3 regions of the Cytobacillus oceanisediminis genome follow, and region 2 is predicted to be linked to each of the others. Evidence: a T-box and tRNA genes for the amino acid it is inferred to sense, from the RefSeq annotation. Region 2 holds a T-box; the other regions hold tRNA genes.
What was found. The T-box of region 2 lies ahead of tyrS (tyrosine--tRNA ligase). A T-box ahead of a tRNA ligase gene usually reads a tRNA of that ligase, here a tRNA-Tyr.

Region 1 (6,652 bases), 240 kb from region 2:
AATACGATTCCTATAATCTCGAGCAGAAACGTAACCTTCGTATATCTGGGATTCATTATGCCTCAACCTCCCTTTTCTTGGTCATCATCACCTGAACCGTTGTAAAAATTGCTACAACAAGGAAGAACAAAATGGATTTCGCGGTACCCAGACCATACCTGTTATTCTGGAATGCTTCCTGATAGATATTAATCGCAACAGATTGAGTTGAATTAAATGGCCCGCCGCCTGTCAGTGAAATATTCAGGTCGAAAATCTTAAATGCCATTGAAATAGTTAAAAAGAAACAAATCGTAAACGCCGGCAAAATAAGCGGAATGATAATTTTCGTCAAAAGTGTCCAGCTCGATGCTCCATCGATCCTTGCAGCCTCCAGCAGTGTCTGATCAACCCCCTGCAGCGCTGCAATATAAATAACCATCATATATCCGCTGATCTGCCAGGCAAACACAATCACAATTCCCCAGAATGCTGTTGTCTCATCCCCAAGCCATGGAAGCTTAAAAACGGACAGATCTGTAAGATTTCCAATTGCAGTAAACCCTTTTACAAAAATAAACTGCCAGATGAACCCAAGCAATAATCCCCCGATAACATTAGGAATGAAAAACACAGTCCGCAATAAATTCCTGGACTTCAAGGCTGCGTTCAATAATAATGCAAGCCCAAAACCTAGTAAATTACTAATAATAACCGAAGCTAACATAAACTTGGTAGTAAAAATAAAGGAATCAAAAAACTTAGGATCATTCTTAAAAATCTTAATATAATTTTCAAGTCCGACCCATTCAACCACAGAACTGACACCATTCCAGGACGTAAAAGAATAATAAATCCCCATCAAGAAGGGAATGATCTGAATCACCAGAAAAAAAATTAATGCCGGTCCTACAAAAGCACTGTACGTTAGGATTTTTTTCAGATTTGCTTTTTTCCTAGATACTGTTTTAATCTCTGCCTTAACTGCTGGTTCCTGTATCTCAACCTTTGTCTCCAATTCTTTTCACCGCCCCCTCATCTCTTGCAAACGCTTTCCTTCATTATATTTGAAGCCGCTTGCATATATAGGTGACTGGATTGACTAAAATGGTGCAATATTTTGACTTCTTATAGGTGTAACTTGCCTTAATGGAAGATATTGCATAGAATGAAGCTATCTTGAATATTGGGATGTGAGTTATGATATTAAAATTTCGGTATGAACCAGAAGAATTAAAGATGCTTCGGTTTTTACATGGAAGAATGCGGCTTACCCCTAAAGATTACAGCCACTTTCTTAATTTAGAAAAAGGTTTTTCAGGTGAGAAGATATTTGATGAGCTGCTAGAAGAATCGCCTGAGGAATGGACTATTCTTCATGATTTATTGTTCGATTACAGTAACACCTTTTTCCAGATAGATTCACTATTAATCACTGGGGACTGTATCTATATTTTTGAAGTTAAGAATTATGAGGGAGACTTTTATATCGAACAAGACAGATGGTACACCGCACAAACAAATACAGAAGTTAAGAACCCTCTTCTGCAGCTGCAGCGATGTGAATCCCTCCTGAGAAGACTGCTGCAGGAATTGAGAGTAAAAACCCCTCTTAAGGCTCTTCTTATTTTTATTAACCCCGGATTCCACCTATATCAATCCACAATGAATCTTCCCGCTATATTTCCAGCACAAATTAAGCGATTTATGGACAAATTAAAATTGAAACCTCAGCCGGCGAATAAAAACCATTTAATGCTGGCGGACAAGTTAATGTCTTTGCATTTGGAGGAAACATCTTTTGGCAGGGGATTGGAATATACTTTTGAAGGCCTGGAGAAGTGGATGACATGCTTATCTTGCAAAACTTTTATAATGCCTTTCAATAAATTAACTATGATATGCCTAAAATGTGGAATAAAAAGAGGATATTACTCATGCAGTTACCAGAAGTGTAGATGAATATAGATTATTATTTCCAGAACTAAAAGTTACTACAGCTAATATACATGAATGGTGCAAAACCATGTACTCAAAGAAAACTATAAGAAAGATCCTTGTAAATAATTACACGCTAATAAATACGGGAAAATCATCATATTATAAATAAAGACTTCAGTATTTATTATAAGGCTTCCAGATGAATACTGCCCTTTCGCCCCCTTCCTCTTCGCATATTGCTAAGATCGGGCACGTTTAGCTCTCTTTCGTTCCCCTCCTCTTCTCATATTGCTAGAATCGCGCACGTTTAGCTCTCTTTCATTCCTGCTCTTCATATGTAGCTATTACAAGCACGTCTAATCTTTTTCGTTTCATTCTTCATATTTAACTAATGAATGATGCTCTTATATTTTTTTAAGGTAGCCAAGTTAAAATACTAATTAAACAATTCAATATATGGCTCCGAACAATTCAGAACCCCATTCGAAAGTCCCCTCTGAATCGTTCGGAGCCATATATAATTTCTGTTTACAACCCAAGCAGCAACATTTTTCAAATGATAGGGATCCCATAATTAAAATTAATTCCTGAACAAAAAAAGGTTTCCCAATAAAGGAAACCTCTTTTCAGATACCGGTGGTCGGGGTCGAACCGACACTCCAGAAGGAACACGATTTTGAGTCGTGCGCGTCTGCCAATTCCGCCACACCGGCATATTAAAATGTAGTAAATCTTGTGGTGCCGAGGACCGGAATCGAACCGGTACGGTAGTCACCTACCGCAGGATTTTAAGTCCTGTGCGTCTGCCAGTTCCGCCACCCCGGCGTATATAAGCGAATCAAGATTTAGATTATGGAGGCGGCAACCGGATTCGAACCGGTGGTAAAGGTTTTGCAGACCTCTGCCTTACCACTTGGCTATGCCGCCATAATTTGAAGTTTATTCTGGAGCGGAAGACGGGATTCGAACCCGCGACCCCCACCTTGGCAAGGTGATGTTCTACCACTGAACTACTTCCGCAAAATGGCTGGGCTAGCAGGATTCGAACCTGCGAGTGACGGAGTCAAAGTCCGGTGCCTTACCGCTTGGCTATAGCCCATTGATCATTCATATTACATTTATATGAGAGTTATACTCGTACTGTTACTTAAAAATTATGGGGCGACTGATGGGAATCGAACCCACGAGTGTCGGAGCCACAATCCGATGCGTTAACCACTTCGCCACAGCCGCCATTATTATATTGGCAGGGGTAGTAGGAATCGAACCCACATCAAAGGTTTTGGAGACCTTCGTTTTACCATTAAACTATACCCCTATATAAATGGTGGAGGGGGGCAGATTCGAACTGCCGAACCCGAAGGAGCGGATTTACAGTCCGCCGCGTTTAGCCACTTCGCTACCCCTCCATATTAACATAAAAAAATGGTGCCGGCGAGAGGACTTGAACCCCCAACCTACTGATTACAAGTCAGTTGCTCTACCAATTGAGCTACACCGGCTAATCAATTCAGTAAAGGTGGCTCAGGACGGAATCGAACCGCCGACACAAGGATTTTCAGTCCTTTGCTCTACCGACTGAGCTACTGAGCCACATATTATTTACTTTGTAAAAATGGCGGTCCGGACGGGACTCGAACCCGCGACCTCCTGCGTGACAGGCAGGCATTCTAACCAACTGAACTACCGGACCAGATTGCGGGGGCAGGATTTGAACCTGCGACCTTCGGGTTATGAGCCCGACGAGCTACCGGACTGCTCCACCCCGCGACAATAATATGGTGGAGGATGACGGGATCGAACCGCCGACCCTCTGCTTGTAAGGCAGATGCTCTCCCAGCTGAGCTAATCCTCCAAAATGGTGACCCCTACGGGATTCGAACCCGTGTTACCGCCGTGAAAGGGCGGTGTCTTAACCGCTTGACCAAGGGGCCAATGTGAAATTATAATGGCGGAGAGCAAGGGATTTGAACCCTTGATACGCGGTTAGCGTATACACGATTTCCAATCGTGCTCCTTCGGCCACTCGGACAGCTCTCCATTTGGCTCCGCAGGTAGGATTCGAACCTACGACCGTTCGGTTAACAGCCGAATGCTCTACCACTGAGCTACTGCGGAATAATGATATTTGTAAAACAGCCCGGCAGCGTCCTACTCTCACAAGGGGACAGCCCCTAACTACCATTGGCGCTGAGAAGCTTAACTTCCGTGTTCGGTATGGGAACGGGTGTGACCTTCTCGCCATCGCCACCAGACTATTTTTCAAAGACAAGTATTATTATACCGTCTTTCTATCATTTTTCAAGAGGAAATTTACTTTTTTTCGTTCCCTCAAAACTAGATAATGCATGAAGAAGTGTTTGCCGAGTAATAACCAATGACTTGTCTAGCTTCGGCTCCTAACTTCTCGGCCGTTTCGATCCGTCCCTCCAAATCCCAAAACCAGGATTTGAATGGCCGGCTCTCCAACGTCTCTCGAAGTTGAACAGTCGCCTTCGCTTTTCTTTTTGGTTAAGTCCTCGATCGATTAGTATCAGTCAGCTCCACATGTCGCCACGCTTCCACCTCTGACCTATCAACCTGATCATCTTTCAGGGATCTTACTAGCTTGACGCTATGGGAAATCTCATCTCGAGGGGGGCTTCATGCTTAGATGCTTTCAGCACTTATCCCTTCCGCACATAGCTACCCAGCGATGCCTTTGGCAAGACAACTGGTACACCAGCGGTGCGTCCATCCCGGTCCTCTCGTACTAAGGACAGCTCCTCTCAAATTTCCTGCGCCCACGACGGATAGGGACCGAACTGTCTCACGACGTTCTGAACCCAGCTCGCGTACCGCTTTAATGGGCGAACAGCCCAACCCTTGGGACCGACTACAGCCCCAGGATGCGATGAGCCGACATCGAGGTGCCAAACCTCCCGTCGATGTGGACTCTTGGGGAGATAAGCCTGTTATCCCGGGGTAGCTTTTATCCGTTGAGCGATGGCCCTTCCATGCGGAACCACCGGATCACTAAGCCCGACTTTCGTCCCTGCTCGACTTGTAGGTCTCGCAGTCAAGCTCCCTTGTGCCTTTACACTCTGCGAATGATTTCCAACCATTCTGAGGGAACCTTTGGGCGCCTCCGTTACTTTTAGGAGGCGACCGCCCCAGTCAAACTGCCCACCTGACACTGTCTCCCGCCCCGATAAGGGGCGCGGGTTAGAATTTCAATACAGCCAGGGTAGTATCCACCGACGCCTCCACCGAAGCTGGCGCTCCGGCTTCTCAGGCTCCTACCTATCCTGTACAAGCTGTACCAAAATTCAATATCAGGCTACAGTAAAGCTCCACGGGTCTTTCCGTCCTGTCGCGGGTAACCTGCATCTTCACAGGTACTATAATTTCACCGAGTCTCTCGTTGAGACAGTGCCCAGATCGTTACGCCTTTCGTGCGGGTCGGAACTTACCCGACAAGGAATTTCGCTACCTTAGGACCGTTATAGTTACGGCCGTTTACTGGGGCTTCGATTCAAAGCTTCGCTTGCGCTAACCTCTCCTCTTAACCTTCCAGCACCGGGCAGGCGTCAGCCCTATACTTCGCCTTGCTTCGCAGAGACCTGTGTTTTGCTAAACAGTCGCCTGGGCCTATTCACTGCTCATCAGGGCTATGCACCTAATGAGCACCCCTTCTCCCGAAGTTACGGGTCATTTTGCCGAGTTCCTTAACGAGAGTTCTCTCGCTCACCTTAGGATTCTCTCCTCGCCTACCTGTGTCGGTTTGCGGTACGGGCACCTTTTCCCTCGCTAGAGGCTTTTCTTGGCAGTGTGGAATCAGGAACTTCGGTACTAAACTTCCTCGCCGTCACAGCTCAGCCTGTGTGGTAACGGATTTGCCTCGTTACCGGCCTAACTGCTTGGACGCGCTAATCCAGCAGCGCGCTTACCCTATCCTCCTGCGTCCCCCCATTGCTCAAACGGTAAAGAGGTGGTACAGGAATATCAACCTGTTGTCCATCGCCTACGCTTTTCAGCCTCGGCTTAGGTCCCGACTAACCCTGAGCGGACGAGCCTTCCTCAGGAAACCTTAGGCATTCGGTGGATGGGATTCTCACCCATCTTTCGCTACTCATACCGGCATTCTCACTTCTAAGCGCTCCACGGGTCCTTGCGATCCCGCTTCAACGCCCTTAGAACGCTCTCCTACCACTGACATCGTAAGATGTCAATCCACAGCTTCGGTGATACGTTTAGCCCCGGTACATTTTCGGCGCGGAGTCACTCGACCAGTGAGCTATTACGCACTCTTTAAATGGTGGCTGCTTCTAAGCCAACATCCTGGTTGTCTAAGCAACTCCACATCCTTTTCCACTTAACGTATACTTTGGGACCTTAGCTGGTGGTCTGGGCTGTTTCCCTCTTGACTACGGATCTTATCACTCGCAGTCTGACTCCCATGGATAAGTCTTTGGCATTCGGAGTTTGTCTGAATTCGGTAACCCGATGGGGGCCCCTAGTCCAAACAGTGCTCTACCTCCAAGACTCTTACTACATGAGGCTAGCCTAAAGCTATTTCGGAGAGAACCAGCTATCTCCAAGTTCGATTGGAATTTCTCCGCTACCACACCTCATCCCCGCACTTTTCAACGTGCGTGGGTTCGGCCTCCATCCAGTGTTACCTGGACTTCACCCTGGACATGGGTAGATCACCTGGTTTCGGGTCTACGACCACATACTCATTCGCCCTATT
Region 2 (6,652 bases):
ATTCATTTATTCTGGATACAGAAGCGGGCAGAATTTCCGATGTGAAAACGGCAGCGAAACTGGATAATCCCACTTATTTAACGATTAGCCAGGATAATCAATATTTATACTCGGTAGCCAAGGAAGGCGAATCCGGCGGAGTAGCTGCATATCGTCTTGACAGCAGCAGCGGTTCACTTGAGAAAATCAACAGCCAGGTGGCAGAGGGCTCTCCTCCTTGCCATGTCAGTGTGGATTCATCCGTACGAAATGTTTTCAGTGCAAACTACCATAAAGGGACTGTGGAGTCTTACTTAACAAATGAAGACGGCTCTCTAAACCCTGCCGTTTCGGTTATTGAACATAGCGGATCAGGACCGGACAGCAGGCAGGAAAAACCGCATACTCACTATGCTGGACTTACTCCGGACGAAAAGTATTTAGTTGCAGTTGACCTGGGAACGGACCAGGTGATTACGTATGAAGTGAATGAAGGCATTCTGAAGGAAAAAAGCATCCTGTCTGTAAAGCCGGGCAGCGGTCCGAGACACCTTGTGTTCCATCCAAATGGAAGGTACGCCTATGTGATGACCGAGTTTAGCTCAGAGGTTCTTTTGCTTCAGTATCATGAGGATGGAAGCTTAGTTCAAAAGCAGGCTATTTCCACGCTTCCGGAAGGTTTTACGGAAAATAACCAGGGAAGTGCCATTCATATCTCTTCCGATGGCCGCTTTATTTATTCCGGCAACCGCGGGCACGACAGCATTGCTGTGTTCTCCGTCAATCAGGATAATGGAGAGCTTGCGTTTGTGGGACATACCTCCACAGAAGGAAACTGGCCGCGCGACTTTGTGCTTGATCCAACCGAAAAATTTGTGATTGGCTCCAACCAGAATTCCAGCAATATTATTTTGTATTCCCGGGATGAAAACAACGGGACGCTTACACTGCTTCAATCAGATGTAATGGTTCCGGATCCGGTTTGTGTGAAGTTTTTACATGTGTAAGAAATAAGGTGAGATACTGCGTTTCGCAGAATCTCACCCCTTTTTTTACACACCAATTTTAAAGGCAATCTTCCCCCATTGTTCTGCGTTTTCGATTTTATCAAAAGCCTGCTCGAATTGATCAAGCGTCAGTGCCTCATCCAGCACAGGCCTGATTTGATGCTTTTCAATAAACTGAAGCATTTCATGATACTCTTCTGCACTGCCCATTGTTGAGCCAAGCAGATTTTGCTGGGCGTAAAAGAGGCTGCGGAGGTTGAGTTCCAGCTGATCGCCTGTGGAGGAGCCAAATGTTACGATGGTGCCGCCATTGCGCAGGATTTCGAGCGATTTATTGAATGTTGCCGGACCAACTGATTCAATGACAAGATCGACTTTTTCCCCGCCAAGGACTCCATTCCAGTATTCGCTGCTGTTCAGGGCTTTATCCGCACCGAGTTCAAGCGCTCTCTGACATTTTTCCTCCGAACGGGAAGCAACATATACGGTTGCTCCCGCTGCTTTTGCAAATTGCATTAAGAAGGTTGCAACTCCTCCTCCAATCCCTGGAATGAACACCTTCATGCCTGATTGAAGCTTTCCTCTTGTGAATAATGCTCTGTAGGCGGTTAGTGCTGCCAGGGATAGGACGCCCGCTTCCTCCCAGGTTAAATACGCCGGCTTGGGTGCTGCGTTTTCAGACGGAATGGTGATATATTCGGCGAATGTGCCATGAAACGGCAAGCCGACGATTTCAAAGCCAGCCGGCGGTGCATCGCTCTTTTCCTTCCAGCCCAGTCCGGGATTGATGATGACTTCATCGCCTGGCTTCACGTCTGTAACGTCTTCCCCGACTGAGTCTATGATTCCCGCTCCATCTGAACCGATGACAAGCGCAGGATCTTCTGGCTTATGGCGGTTCAGGACAAATAAATCACGATGGTTCAAGCCTGCCGTTTTCAATTTTACCCTGACCTCGCCGGCACCCGGCTCGGGATTTTCCAGTTCACCATAAGATAATCCGGCACGGCCTGCTTTTCCTTCATGAATGATCGCTTTCATTTTCTCCACCTGCTTTTCTTTAAAAATTTCGTCTATTCTATCATATCTTGAAAGTGCCAGGAGGAAAAAGCGATTTGCCTACTTTGAAGTGCTGAGCCTTAGTTTCACAAATTTTCTTTTCCCTGCCTGAAGAACTAATCCGTCTGTGATTTTCACGAGCATCTGAACATCGCTGACTTTCTCTCCGTTTAAACGGATGCCGCCGCCTGCAATCATTTTTCTCGTTTCCGTTTTGGAGGAAAGCAGGCCGAGGCCGGCAATCAGGTCTGTAATGAGGACTTCACATTCACCCTTCCATTCGGCTTCCGGGATCTCATTCGGCATGGCTCCCTTTTGGAAAATGGTTTTGAAATGCAGTTCGGCTTTATCAGCTGCACCGGTGCCATGGTACATGCGGACGATTGTTCTGCCTAAAAGCATTTTGGCGTCACGCGGGTGCAGAGTGCCGTTATCGAGCCCATCTGCGATTTGCTGTTTTTCTTTTACTGGCAGATCTGTTGCGAGATTGAAGTATTTTGCAATTAGCTCATCCGGGATGGACATGGTTTTGCCGTACATATTATTGGGATCCTCATCCACACCAATGTAATTGTTTTTTGATTTGGACATTTTCTCTTTGCCATCCAGGCCTTCAAGGAGCGGCATCAGGATGACCACCTGCTTTTCTTTTTGGAAATGTTCCTGCAGATGGCGTCCCATCAGGACATTGAAGTGCTGATCATTGCCGCCAAGCTCGATATCGCTTTCTAGAGCAACCGAGTCATAGCCCTGCATCAGCGGGTAGAAAAATTCATGAAGCGAGATCGGTTTGCCTGTGGCCAGGCGCTCTGAAAAGTCGTTGCGTTCCAGCATGCGGGCAACTGTTATGCTGGCAGACAGGCGGATGACGTCTTCGAGCTGGAGGTCCGATAGCCATGCTGAGTTGTAATGAAGATCGACTTTCTCCATGTCCAGCACTTTGCTGAATTGCTCGAAGTATGTTTTGGCATTATGCTTCACTTCTTCATCGGTGAGCTGGTTCCGGGCTGACGATTTGCCTGTCGGGTCGCCAATTTTCCCGGTGAAATCGCCAATGATCAGCTGGATGATGTGGCCGTTGTCCTGGAACTGTTTTAATTTATTCAGCACAACCGTATGGCCAATATGGACATCCGGCGCAGAAGGATCAAGCCCCAATTTAATTTTTAAAGGCTGGTTCTGAAAAAGGGATTTGGCTATTTTATTCTTCAGCTCCGCTTCCGGCAGAATCTCCTGGACGCCATTGCGGTAAACCTCAAGCTGCCTCTCTGCTTCGAGTTTTTGTTGGGCTGTTAATTTTTCAATAAAATTCTCCATGTCCCCCATCCTTTCTTTAATTTGAATACAAAAAACCACGCCCCTAAAGAAAGGGACGTGGTTAACGCGGTACCACCCTTTTTGAAGATTGCTCTTCCACTCAGCGGATTAACGGTCCGTGCCGTTCCCTGCTACTTTTGTTCACAGAGAAAGTTCAAGAAGGTAATTCGCTGTTATCTATGTGCTGATTTTCACCAGGCATCAGCTCTCTGCAACAGGGAGATAAGCAGCTACTTGTTTCTGTCATTACTTAAAATTTGAAATTTTTATTATTTTAGCGGAATGGAGGGAATTGTTCAAGTGTTTTTTCGTGAGTAATAATAATTGAAGATTTTTTGGAGAAGCTGGAAGTATAAAAATATTGGGGGAATGAATCCATTAATAGCCATCATTTCAGATTACATCATTCCCAATACTTTTTGTATTCTATGGATTTCTTTTTTATTACTCCATGTTTCTTTTTCTAGAAGCTCCATGCTGACTTCCTGGGTATCTATTCTTTCTTTTAGTTCACCAAAATCCTTGGCATTTTGGAGTCTCAATTCATTAATCTCGGCTTTTAAGATTTCCTGCCCTGACTTTAATGCACTTAGAATCACACCCTGCTCTTTTTGAACCCCACTCTGTGCATCAAGTTTTCCATTGATTTGATGCAGGATCTTCACTATTTGTTCTTCCATTTAATTCACCTCCTGTATCTCTCTATTATAGCACATTAACAGTAATCATATATAAAAACCAGGAACATGCAATGCCCCTGGTCCATGCTTATTTCGTTAAGATAATTGGTCCTTCTTTTGTGATGACAACGGTATGTTCACATTGGGCGACATGGCTTTTGTTAGGTGTGACGAACGTCCAGCCGTCGCTCATTTCTCTTACTTCCTCATCTCCGCTTGAAATAAATGGTTCGAAGGCTACAACCATGCCTTCTCTTAACAGCTGCTTATCCCATGGATCAAAATAGTTCAGGATATGGTCCGGCTTTTCATGAAGGGAGCGGCCGACACCGTGTCCAGTCAGATTCATGATAACGTTGAATCCATTGTTTTTGGCAACTTTGTGAACTGTCTTTCCGACAAGGCTCAGCTTGCCGCCCGGCTTTAATTTTTTCAGCCCTTCATCGAATGCCTCCTGAGCCGCATCACATAATTTTTGCAGCTTCTCGTCTTCACCAACGACAAATGATAGGCCTGTGTCTGCGAAGTAGCCATCTTTTGATCCTGAAACATCAATATTTACAAGATCGCCCTCTTTAATCACTCGGCTTCCAGGAATGCCATGGGCCACTTCTTCATTCACGCTTATGCATGTGAAGCCTGGAAAATCGTATTCTCCTTTAGGGCCTGAAATCGCTCCGTGCTTTTCAAAAAGCTCTCCGGCTATGTCATCAAGCTCCTTGGTTGTTACGCCCGGCTTTGTTTTTTCAATCATCACATCGCGAATCTCCGCGACAATTCTGCCGATTTCCTTCAGTTTTGCTAATTCTTCCTCATTTTTTACTATCATAAGAATCCTGCCTTTTCATTAGTTGTTATTTCTCTATTATAATCTAAATGTGGCGCGCTTAATAAGATTTCGCCTTTTCTCTTGCTAAAAACCTAATAATCAACAGGAAAGTGATAAGTCCTATAAAGGAAAACAGCAAGACTTCAAGCAGATGGCCTCCTTCATTTGATTTAGGAGGGCTAGGTTTTCTTGCTTCTCCGCTCAGTATTTGTCCGTAAAAATCCTCATGCCCTGATATAATCCTGTCATCCTGCACTTGAACCATTCCATTGGGGCCGGCAATGGGTACAAGAAAGCGGGCTTCATTCGTTTTCTCCAAAAATAAACGGAACTTGCCGCCATCCTGCATCGTAAATATCAATGCCCGCTGTGATGGTTTCTGCTGCTTCTCCTTTATATACCTTTTCGACTTGAAACTGTCTTCCATAAAAAATACCCTTGCTTGATTTTTGTTTACTTTTAAAATTATATGTACCCAGCACAATAACTTGTGAGCGGGATTCAACCTTTTCAGGATTAAGTTCAAGCCATTTTGTTGCCAATGATGGTGAACTCCCTGCCAGCAAAAGCGCAAAAAGTATTAAGAACACCTTTCTCATTGTCTTCTTCTCTTCAATCATACCTTTGATTGAACAATCTGTTCACGCATCGAATGCAGGACACGCTTATAATAGTAATCCTGATGAGGGACAAAGTCCGTTTTCCTAACATTTAAGGAGTTGGGGATTCTTATGCCATTGTCGACTTGGAATCCCTCTGCCTCAGTAAATTCTTTTCCGCAAAACCACAGTTCATAAAAGTCTTCCAGGGTAATCCGGTAAATACCCGTAACCTCTTCTGGCTGCAGGCTGAACTCCTCTAAAGAATGATTGCTGTAATAAAGAAAAACATGGGCCAATTCTTTGTCGATAAAATTTTCTTTTTCCGCGATATAATCAATGACGCCCAGTGGCACCAGGTCCGCAAAATCAACACGAATCCCCAGTTCTTCCTCCACTTCCCTCATGCCGTCCATGACAGATTCATGGCTTAAGAGGTGGCCAGCGGCGGTTATATCCAAAAGGCCTGGATAATCCTTCTTTTCTTTGCTGCGGTATTGAAAATATATATAATCCTGATCTTTTTCCCTGCTGATGAACCAGCAATGAAAGGTTTCATGCCAGTGACCTTTTTTATGGACATCTTCACGGGAAGCCACACCGATTTGTTTTCGGCTTTCATCAAAAATATTCAGAAGTTCTGTCTCCAATTAAATGGCCTCCTTTATCAAATAGCTATGGAATATTTCATGCGGGTCTGCTTGATATAAATCCCGATACTTCGTAAGTTTCTCCTTCTCTGCATAATGCCTTACCATTTTATAAGCAAATGAATAGCCGGCAAATACCGGGATGCCCATCTCTTTATTGCCAAAACAGATTTTGCTTTTTAAAACCTCGTCTGCTGTAATCAGGTTTTGCCGGGCAATTTCTATATAGTTCTGCTCGATTTCCTCAGTAAATTCTTTCTTCCACCAGCGTTTGTCCTTATAAAGTGAAAGACTGAAATACTCAGCGCCCCCCTCCATTTTATACCAGTCCGCAAGAGTAAAGGTTTCCAATGTGAGATTGTAGATCGGATTTTCAGGGGAAGCATGATGGAGCTCATGGGCAAGCATATATTTTAAAAAGTCGGGGTCCGGCTGAGGCGGAATAGCAAGGATGATGGTATCTGGACCTATTGTGTAGCCATTTGTCCACAGTGATTGATCGAAATTCTGAAACCACGGGAAAGAAAGTGCA
Region 3 (6,652 bases), 740 kb from region 2:
AGTTCCTTTATGTAACTTTCATATTATATCATATTTAACGCTAATTCCAATTTTGAGACAACAGACACCACCTGGAAAAATAAGTACACTAAGAATCCCTGCCTTAAAGCAGGGATTCTTACTATGGTTATGTCTATTTCTCTTTGTCTGTTTCTCCGTTTTCAAATACATTTACAGCATCCTTGGCTGCCTTTTTGATGTGATACCACAGCCATTCAAAAATGGCATCAACCTCTTCGATTTCTCCGGTAACATTACCGGCTGAAGCCATGTACTGCTGGCCATTGATGACCGTAACATTTCCGTCTATTTCGCCCTTGATTTCCAAGTCGCCGTTCTTAACCACTACATCGCCTTTTACCACTTCGCCTTCTGGTACAATCACCTTATCGTTTTGCACAACAAGGTTTGGCTGCTTAGAAACCGATAGTTGGTGATCCTGATCCCAGGAAGAAACGACGCTTCCCATCATCAGAACAAGAAAGAGGGATGCCGCAGTTAAAAGCGGATGATGCCTGAACCAGCGCTGAACCCCGACTTTTCGCTTTTCTTTAGGCAATTTCGCCATAACGTTTGCCGTGAAATTTTCAGGTGCCTGTATATGTGAAGTGCTTTGGACTAAAGCGATCGTCTTCTTTAATTCATGGAAATGAATTTGGCATTCCTCACAGTTCTGCAAATGTGCCCTTAATTCCTTCTCATGTTCGGCTGAGATCTCTTCATCTAGGTACTCATGCATATAAACAACCATTTCTGCTGGACATTTCAAAGTTCTCACCCTCTTTTTTAAACGTATCTTAATTGATTCCTAAGTGCTTCCCTGCCCCGGTGAATCCTGGTTTTAACCGTTCCCAGAGGAAGGTCGAGCGTTTCACTGATCTCGTTCAGCGATAATTCTTCAATATATTTTAAAACAATAACCGAACGATATTTCTCCGGAAGCTTCGATATTTCCCTTTGGATTGTTTCCTGGAGTTCAAGGCTTTCTACATCTTCCTCCGGCAGCCTCGCATCGGAAGCAATTTGAGAATACATGTTCAGTCCATCCGTTCCTGCGACCTCTGCATCCAGATAATAATCAGGCTTCTTTTTTCTGATTCTGTCTATACAAAGGTTAGTGGCAATCCGATAGAGCCACGTGGAAAATTTCAAGTCAATATTAAAGCTGGCAATGTTTACATAGGCTCTTAAGAAAGCCTCCTGAGCAATATCCTCTGCCTCATGCCTGTTTCCCAGCATTCTGTAGCAAATCTGAAAAACTTTATCTTTGTATATTTCAACAACTTCAGCATAAGCATCCTGGTCGCCTTTTAATACTTGCTTTATCCTCTTCTTTACGATTGTCTCCATTTTTTTACCTCCGCTCCAGTGCGGCTAATCGATAATACGAATCGATAGCGGAAAAGGTTTCATTTTAATAAAAAAACATTCAATTTCTATATTAGCAAATTTTTACTTATTCTGGTTTATTTTTTTTCTTTTAGGGTATAAAAGTACTAAATTAATCGAAAAGGGTTGGTTACGGTGTGTGTTAAGGAACTATTGAGAGATATTGAGGATTGCCGGTCAAGAATGATCCAGTTAGCAGGTTCCGCTTCTTTTACAGATCATATGGTAGTTGATACCAGCACGAAACTCGATCAACTTCTAAATAAATATTATACACTCACAGCAAAAAAATGAGCAGAACTTGTTTACGTTCTGCTCATTTTTATTTTCTATTATTATAGAAGCTTTTCGCCAAATAATGAACCCATAAGCGCGACTGCCACGGTAGCTGTTTTGTTTTTGTCATCCAAAATCGGGTTAACCTCTACAAATTCAGCCGATGTAATGATCTGAGATTCTGCGAGCATCTCCATGGCCAAGTGGCTTTCACGGTAGCTGATGCCGCCAATAACTGGAGTTCCAACACCCGGTGCATCATGCGGATCCAGCCCATCCAAATCCAGTGACAGATGAACACCATCTGTATTTCTTTCTTTTAAATATGTAATAGACTCCTCCATAACCTTTGTCATCCCAAGCCGGTCAATTTCGTGCATGGTGTATACTTTAATGCCTTTTTCCTTAATAAGCTCCCGCTCTCCTTCATCCAAAGATCTTGCCCCAATAATGACAATATTCTCCGGCTTAACCTTTGGAGCATATCCTCCTACATTGGTTAAAAGCGGGTGCCCAATTCCCAAGCTTACTGCAAGAGGCATGCCATGAATGTTCCCTGAAGGTGAAGTTTCAGCTGTATTTAAATCCCCGTGGGCATCATACCAGATTACCCCAAGATTTTTGTAATGCTTCGAAACACCGGCCAATGTTCCAATTGCGATGCTGTGATCGCCGCCAAGTACTAATGGAAAAGAACCACTTTCTATTGCTTTATCAACTTCTTCTCCTAGTTTTTCTGTCTTTTCAGCAATAAGGTCCAAGTTTCTAAGATTTGAATTTGGATCGATTTGAACTTCCGGACGGCCAATGGCAATATCGCCCTGGTCATGGATATCTTCGAATAAACACTTTAATCGCTCATTCACACCTGCATATCGGATCGCACTTGGCCCCATGTCCACACCGCGTCTCATCTGGCCAAGATCCATCGGCATTCCAATTATCGATAATTTCTGTCTTTTCATAGTACAAGTCCTCCCTTTCCCTTTATACTCATATTTTAACCGCTTTCAAACACATGACTCAACTCGACAAAATCGTGTATATATATGCGGCTGCCAGGAAAGAGGCTTCTAAATATACTATGTTAGCTTCCTATGTTTTTGCCAAATTATTGTTTGTAAAGTAAAAAATCCCTAAACCATGCTGGTCTAAGGATTGTCGTATTATGTATAAAGGTGGAGCCTAGCGGGATCGAACCGCTGACCTCCTGCGTGCAAAGCAGGCGCTCTCCCAGCTGAGCTAAGGCCCCATTTGGAGCGGAAGACGGGATTCGAACCCGCGACCCCCACCTTGGCAAGGTGATGTTCTACCACTGAACTACTTCCGCAAAAAATATTTATATTTACAAGTAAGACCTTCAGGACTCGATTCCTAAGGTCTGCGTCTTTCTATAAAGTGAGCCATGAAGGACTCGAACCTTCGACCCTCTGATTAAAAGTCAGATGCTCTACCGACTGAGCTAATGGCTCATAATATAATCCTGATGCCTGAACTTCATTTGCAGATGTGCTTCAAAGCCCTTCGGTCTTTGTCGCAGATTATAAAAGCTTGCCAATCAGGGATGTAACGCTTCGATGCTGCAATCTTTTAAAATCCTCTACCGACTGAGCTAATGGATCAAAAATGGCTGGGCTAGCAGGATTCGAACCTGCGAGTGACGGAGTCAAAGTCCGGTGCCTTACCGCTTGGCTATAGCCCAATAATTACAAAATAAAAAGGACATTCATAGCTTGTCCAGTTTTTTGTGTTTTATTAAGAATAAATGGTGGAGGGGGGCAGATTCGAACTGCCGAACCCGAAGGAGCGGATTTACAGTCCGCCGCGTTTAGCCACTTCGCTACCCCTCCATCTAAAAAAGATGGTGCCGGCGAGAGGACTTGAACCCCCAACCTACTGATTACAAGTCAGTTGCTCTACCAATTGAGCTACACCGGCAAATATGGTGGAGGATGACGGGATCGAACCGCCGACCCTCTGCTTGTAAGGCAGATGCTCTCCCAGCTGAGCTAATCCTCCAAAATGGTGACCCCTACGGGATTCGAACCCGTGTTACCGCCGTGAAAGGGCGGTGTCTTAACCGCTTGACCAAGGGGCCTAGTACTCTAGTTGTCTACATTAAGAGAGCTTCCAACCGGGCTCGAACCGGTGACCTCTTCCTTACCATGGAAGTGCTCTACCTGCTGAGCTATGGAAGCAACAGCTCATAATTCCCAAAAGGGCTTTATGAAAATGGCTCCGCAGGCAGGATTCGAACCTGCGACCGTTCGGTTAACAGCCGAATGCTCTACCACTGAGCTACTGCGGAAAAGTGGTATTTTGGTAAACAGCCCGGCAGCGTCCTACTCTCACAAGGGGACAGCCCCTAACTACCATCGGCGCTGAGAAGCTTAACTTCCGTGTTCGGTATGGGAACGGGTGTGACCTTCTCGCCATCGCCACCAGACTATTTTCAAAAGACAAGTATGATTATACTTTCTTTTGATGTTTTTTTCAAGAGGAAATTTCATTTTTTCGTTCCCTCAAAACTAGATAATGCATGAAGAAGTATTGCCGAGTATTCACCAATGACTTGGTTAAGTCCTCGATCGATTAGTATCAGTCAGCTCCACATGTCGCCACGCTTCCACCTCTGACCTATCAACCTGATCATCTTTCAGGGATCTTACTAGCTTGACGCTATGGGAAATCTCATCTCGAGGGGGGCTTCATGCTTAGATGCTTTCAGCACTTATCCCTTCCGCACATAGCTACCCAGCGATGCCTTTGGCAAGACAACTGGTACACCAGCGGTGCGTCCATCCCGGTCCTCTCGTACTAAGGACAGCTCCTCTCAAATTTCCTGCGCCCACGACGGATAGGGACCGAACTGTCTCACGACGTTCTGAACCCAGCTCGCGTACCGCTTTAATGGGCGAACAGCCCAACCCTTGGGACCGACTACAGCCCCAGGATGCGATGAGCCGACATCGAGGTGCCAAACCTCCCCGTCGATGTGGACTCTTGGGGGAGATAAGCCTGTTATCCCCGGGGTAGCTTTTATCCGTTGAGCGATGGCCCTTCCATGCGGAACCACCGGATCACTAAGCCCGACTTTCGTCCCTGCTCGACTTGTAGGTCTCGCAGTCAAGCTCCCTTGTGCCTTTACACTCTGCGAATGATTTCCAACCATTCTGAGGGAACCTTTGGGCGCCTCCGTTACTTTTTAGGAGGCGACCGCCCCAGTCAAACTGCCCACCTGACACTGTCTCCCGCCCCGATAAGGGGCGCGGGTTAGAATTTCAATACAGCCAGGGTAGTATCCCACCGACGCCTCCACCGAAGCTGGCGCTCCGGCTTCTCAGGCTCCTACCTATCCTGTACAAGCTGTACCAAAATTCAATATCAGGCTACAGTAAAGCTCCACGGGTCTTTCCGTCCTGTCGCGGGTAACCTGCATCTTCACAGGTACTATAATTTCACCGAGTCTCTCGTTGAGACAGTGCCCAGATCGTTACGCCTTTCGTGCGGGTCGGAACTTACCCGACAAGGAATTTCGCTACCTTAGGACCGTTATAGTTACGCCGTTTACTGGGGCTTCGATTCAAAGCTTCGCTTGCGCTAACCTCTCCTCTTAACCTTCCAGCACCGGGCAGGCGTCAGCCCCTATACTTCGCCTTGCGGCTTCGCAGAGACCTGTGTTTTTGCTAAACAGTCGCCTGGGCCTATTCACTGCGGCTCATCAGGGCTATGCACCCTAATGAGCACCCCTTCTCCCGAAGTTACGGGGTCATTTTGCCGAGTTCCTTAACGAGAGTTCTCTCGCTCACCTTAGGATTCTCTCCTCGCCTACCTGTGTCGGTTTGCGGTACGGGCACCTTTTCCCTCGCTAGAGGCTTTTCTTGGCAGTGTGGAATCAGGAACTTCGGTACTAAATTTCCCTCGCCGTCACAGCTCAGCCTGTGTGGTAACGGGATTTGCCTCGTTACCGGCCTAACTGCTTGGACGCGCTAATCCAGCAGCGCGCTTACCCTATCCTCCTGCGTCCCCCCATTGCTCAAACGGTAAAGAGGTGGTACAGGAATATCAACCTGTTGTCCATCGCCTACGCTTTTCAGCCTCGGCTTAGGTCCCGACTAACCCTGAGCGGACGAGCCTTCCTCAGGAAACCTTAGGCATTCGGTGGATGGGATTCTCACCCATCTTTCGCTACTCATACCGGCATTCTCACTTCTAAGCGCTCCACCAGTCCTTGCGGTCTGGCTTCAACGCCCTTAGAACGCTCTCCTACCACTGACATCGTAAGATGTCAATCCACAGCTTCGGTGATACGTTTAGCCCCGGTACATTTTCGGCGCGGAGTCACTCGACCAGTGAGCTATTACGCACTCTTTAAATGGTGGCTGCTTCTAAGCCAACATCCTGGTTGTCTAAGCAACTCCACATCCTTTTCCACTTAACGTATACTTTGGGACCTTAGCTGGTGGTCTGGGCTGTTTCCTCTTGACTACGGATCTTATCACTCGCAGTCTGACTCCCATGGATAAGTCTTTGGCATTCGGAGTTTGTCTGAATTCGGTAACCCGATGGGGGCCCCTAGTCCAAACAGTGCTCTACCTCCAAGACTCTTACTACATGAGGCTAGCCCTAAAGCTATTTCGGAGAGAACCAGCTATCTCCAAGTTCGATTGGAATTTCTCCGCTACCCACACCTCATCCCCGCACTTTTCAACGTGCGTGGGTTCGGGCCTCCATCCAGTGTTACCTGGACTTCACCCTGGACATGGGTAGATCACCTGGTTTCGGGTCTACGACCACATACTCATTCGCCCTATTCAGACTCGCTTTCGCTGCGGCTCCGTCTCTTCAACTTAACCTCGCATGTAATCGTAACTCGCCGGTTCATTCTACAAAAGGCACGCTATCACCCATTAACGGGCTCTAACTACTTGTAGGCACACGGTTTCAGGATCTCTTTCACTCCCCTTCCGGGGTGCTTTTCACCTTT

Region 1: it has a tRNA-Tyr gene. The T-box ahead of tyrS (tyrosine--tRNA ligase) is inferred to sense a tRNA for this amino acid. The anticodon was not compared.
Region 3: it has a tRNA-Tyr gene. The T-box ahead of tyrS (tyrosine--tRNA ligase) is inferred to sense a tRNA for this amino acid. The anticodon was not compared.

Annotation. Positions count from the first base shown of each region.
Region 1 covers NZ_CP065511.1:1,394,382-1,401,033, reverse strand. Annotated here, with positions in the region: gene IRB79_RS07315 (carbohydrate ABC transporter permease) at 1-56, opposite strand, end outside; gene IRB79_RS07310 (carbohydrate ABC transporter permease) at 56-997, opposite strand; gene IRB79_RS07305 (nuclease-related domain-containing protein) at 1,180-1,941, shown strand; tRNA gene IRB79_RS07300 (tRNA-Leu) at 2,552-2,633, opposite strand; tRNA gene IRB79_RS07295 (tRNA-Leu) at 2,657-2,745, opposite strand; tRNA gene IRB79_RS07290 (tRNA-Cys) at 2,774-2,847, opposite strand; tRNA gene IRB79_RS07285 (tRNA-Gly) at 2,866-2,940, opposite strand; tRNA gene IRB79_RS07280 (tRNA-Gln) at 2,945-3,019, opposite strand; tRNA gene IRB79_RS07275 (tRNA-His) at 3,078-3,153, opposite strand; tRNA gene IRB79_RS07270 (tRNA-Trp) at 3,165-3,238, opposite strand; tRNA gene IRB79_RS07265 (tRNA-Tyr) at 3,246-3,329, opposite strand; tRNA gene IRB79_RS07260 (tRNA-Thr) at 3,347-3,422, opposite strand; tRNA gene IRB79_RS07255 (tRNA-Phe) at 3,441-3,513, opposite strand; tRNA gene IRB79_RS07250 (tRNA-Asp) at 3,537-3,613, opposite strand; tRNA gene IRB79_RS07245 (tRNA-Met) at 3,617-3,690, opposite strand; tRNA gene IRB79_RS07240 (tRNA-Val) at 3,700-3,775, opposite strand; tRNA gene IRB79_RS07235 (tRNA-Glu) at 3,780-3,854, opposite strand; tRNA gene IRB79_RS07230 (tRNA-Ser) at 3,870-3,960, opposite strand; tRNA gene IRB79_RS07225 (tRNA-Asn) at 3,964-4,038, opposite strand; rRNA gene rrf (5S ribosomal RNA) at 4,059-4,175, opposite strand; rRNA gene IRB79_RS07215 (23S ribosomal RNA) at 4,428-6,652, opposite strand, start outside.
Region 2 covers NZ_CP065511.1:1,156,596-1,163,247, reverse strand. Annotated here, with positions in the region: gene IRB79_RS06080 (lactonase family protein) at 1-986, shown strand, start outside; gene IRB79_RS06075 (zinc-binding dehydrogenase) at 1,032-2,027, opposite strand; gene tyrS (tyrosine--tRNA ligase) at 2,106-3,362, opposite strand; T-box leader at 3,411-3,618, opposite strand; gene IRB79_RS06065 (hypothetical protein) at 3,761-4,042, opposite strand; gene map (type I methionyl aminopeptidase) at 4,131-4,871, opposite strand; gene IRB79_RS06055 (hypothetical protein) at 4,930-5,232, opposite strand; gene IRB79_RS06050 (hypothetical protein) at 5,174-5,470, opposite strand; gene IRB79_RS06045 (NUDIX hydrolase) at 5,488-6,120, opposite strand; gene IRB79_RS06040 (DUF2268 domain-containing putative Zn-dependent protease) at 6,121-6,652, opposite strand, start outside.
Region 3 covers NZ_CP065511.1:421,206-427,857, reverse strand. Annotated here, with positions in the region: gene IRB79_RS02260 (anti-sigma factor family protein) at 134-769, opposite strand; gene sigW (RNA polymerase sigma factor SigW) at 787-1,350, opposite strand; gene IRB79_RS27990 (aspartyl-phosphate phosphatase Spo0E family protein) at 1,525-1,683, shown strand; gene rocF (arginase) at 1,725-2,630, opposite strand; tRNA gene IRB79_RS02245 (tRNA-Ala) at 2,845-2,917, opposite strand; tRNA gene IRB79_RS02240 (tRNA-Gly) at 2,921-2,995, opposite strand; tRNA gene IRB79_RS02235 (tRNA-Lys) at 3,065-3,137, opposite strand; tRNA gene IRB79_RS02230 (tRNA-Gln) at 3,293-3,367, opposite strand; tRNA gene IRB79_RS02225 (tRNA-Tyr) at 3,432-3,515, opposite strand; tRNA gene IRB79_RS02220 (tRNA-Thr) at 3,528-3,603, opposite strand; tRNA gene IRB79_RS02215 (tRNA-Val) at 3,609-3,684, opposite strand; tRNA gene IRB79_RS02210 (tRNA-Glu) at 3,689-3,763, opposite strand; tRNA gene IRB79_RS02205 (tRNA-Thr) at 3,791-3,863, opposite strand; tRNA gene IRB79_RS02200 (tRNA-Asn) at 3,899-3,973, opposite strand; rRNA gene rrf (5S ribosomal RNA) at 3,995-4,111, opposite strand; rRNA gene IRB79_RS02190 (23S ribosomal RNA) at 4,238-6,652, opposite strand, start outside.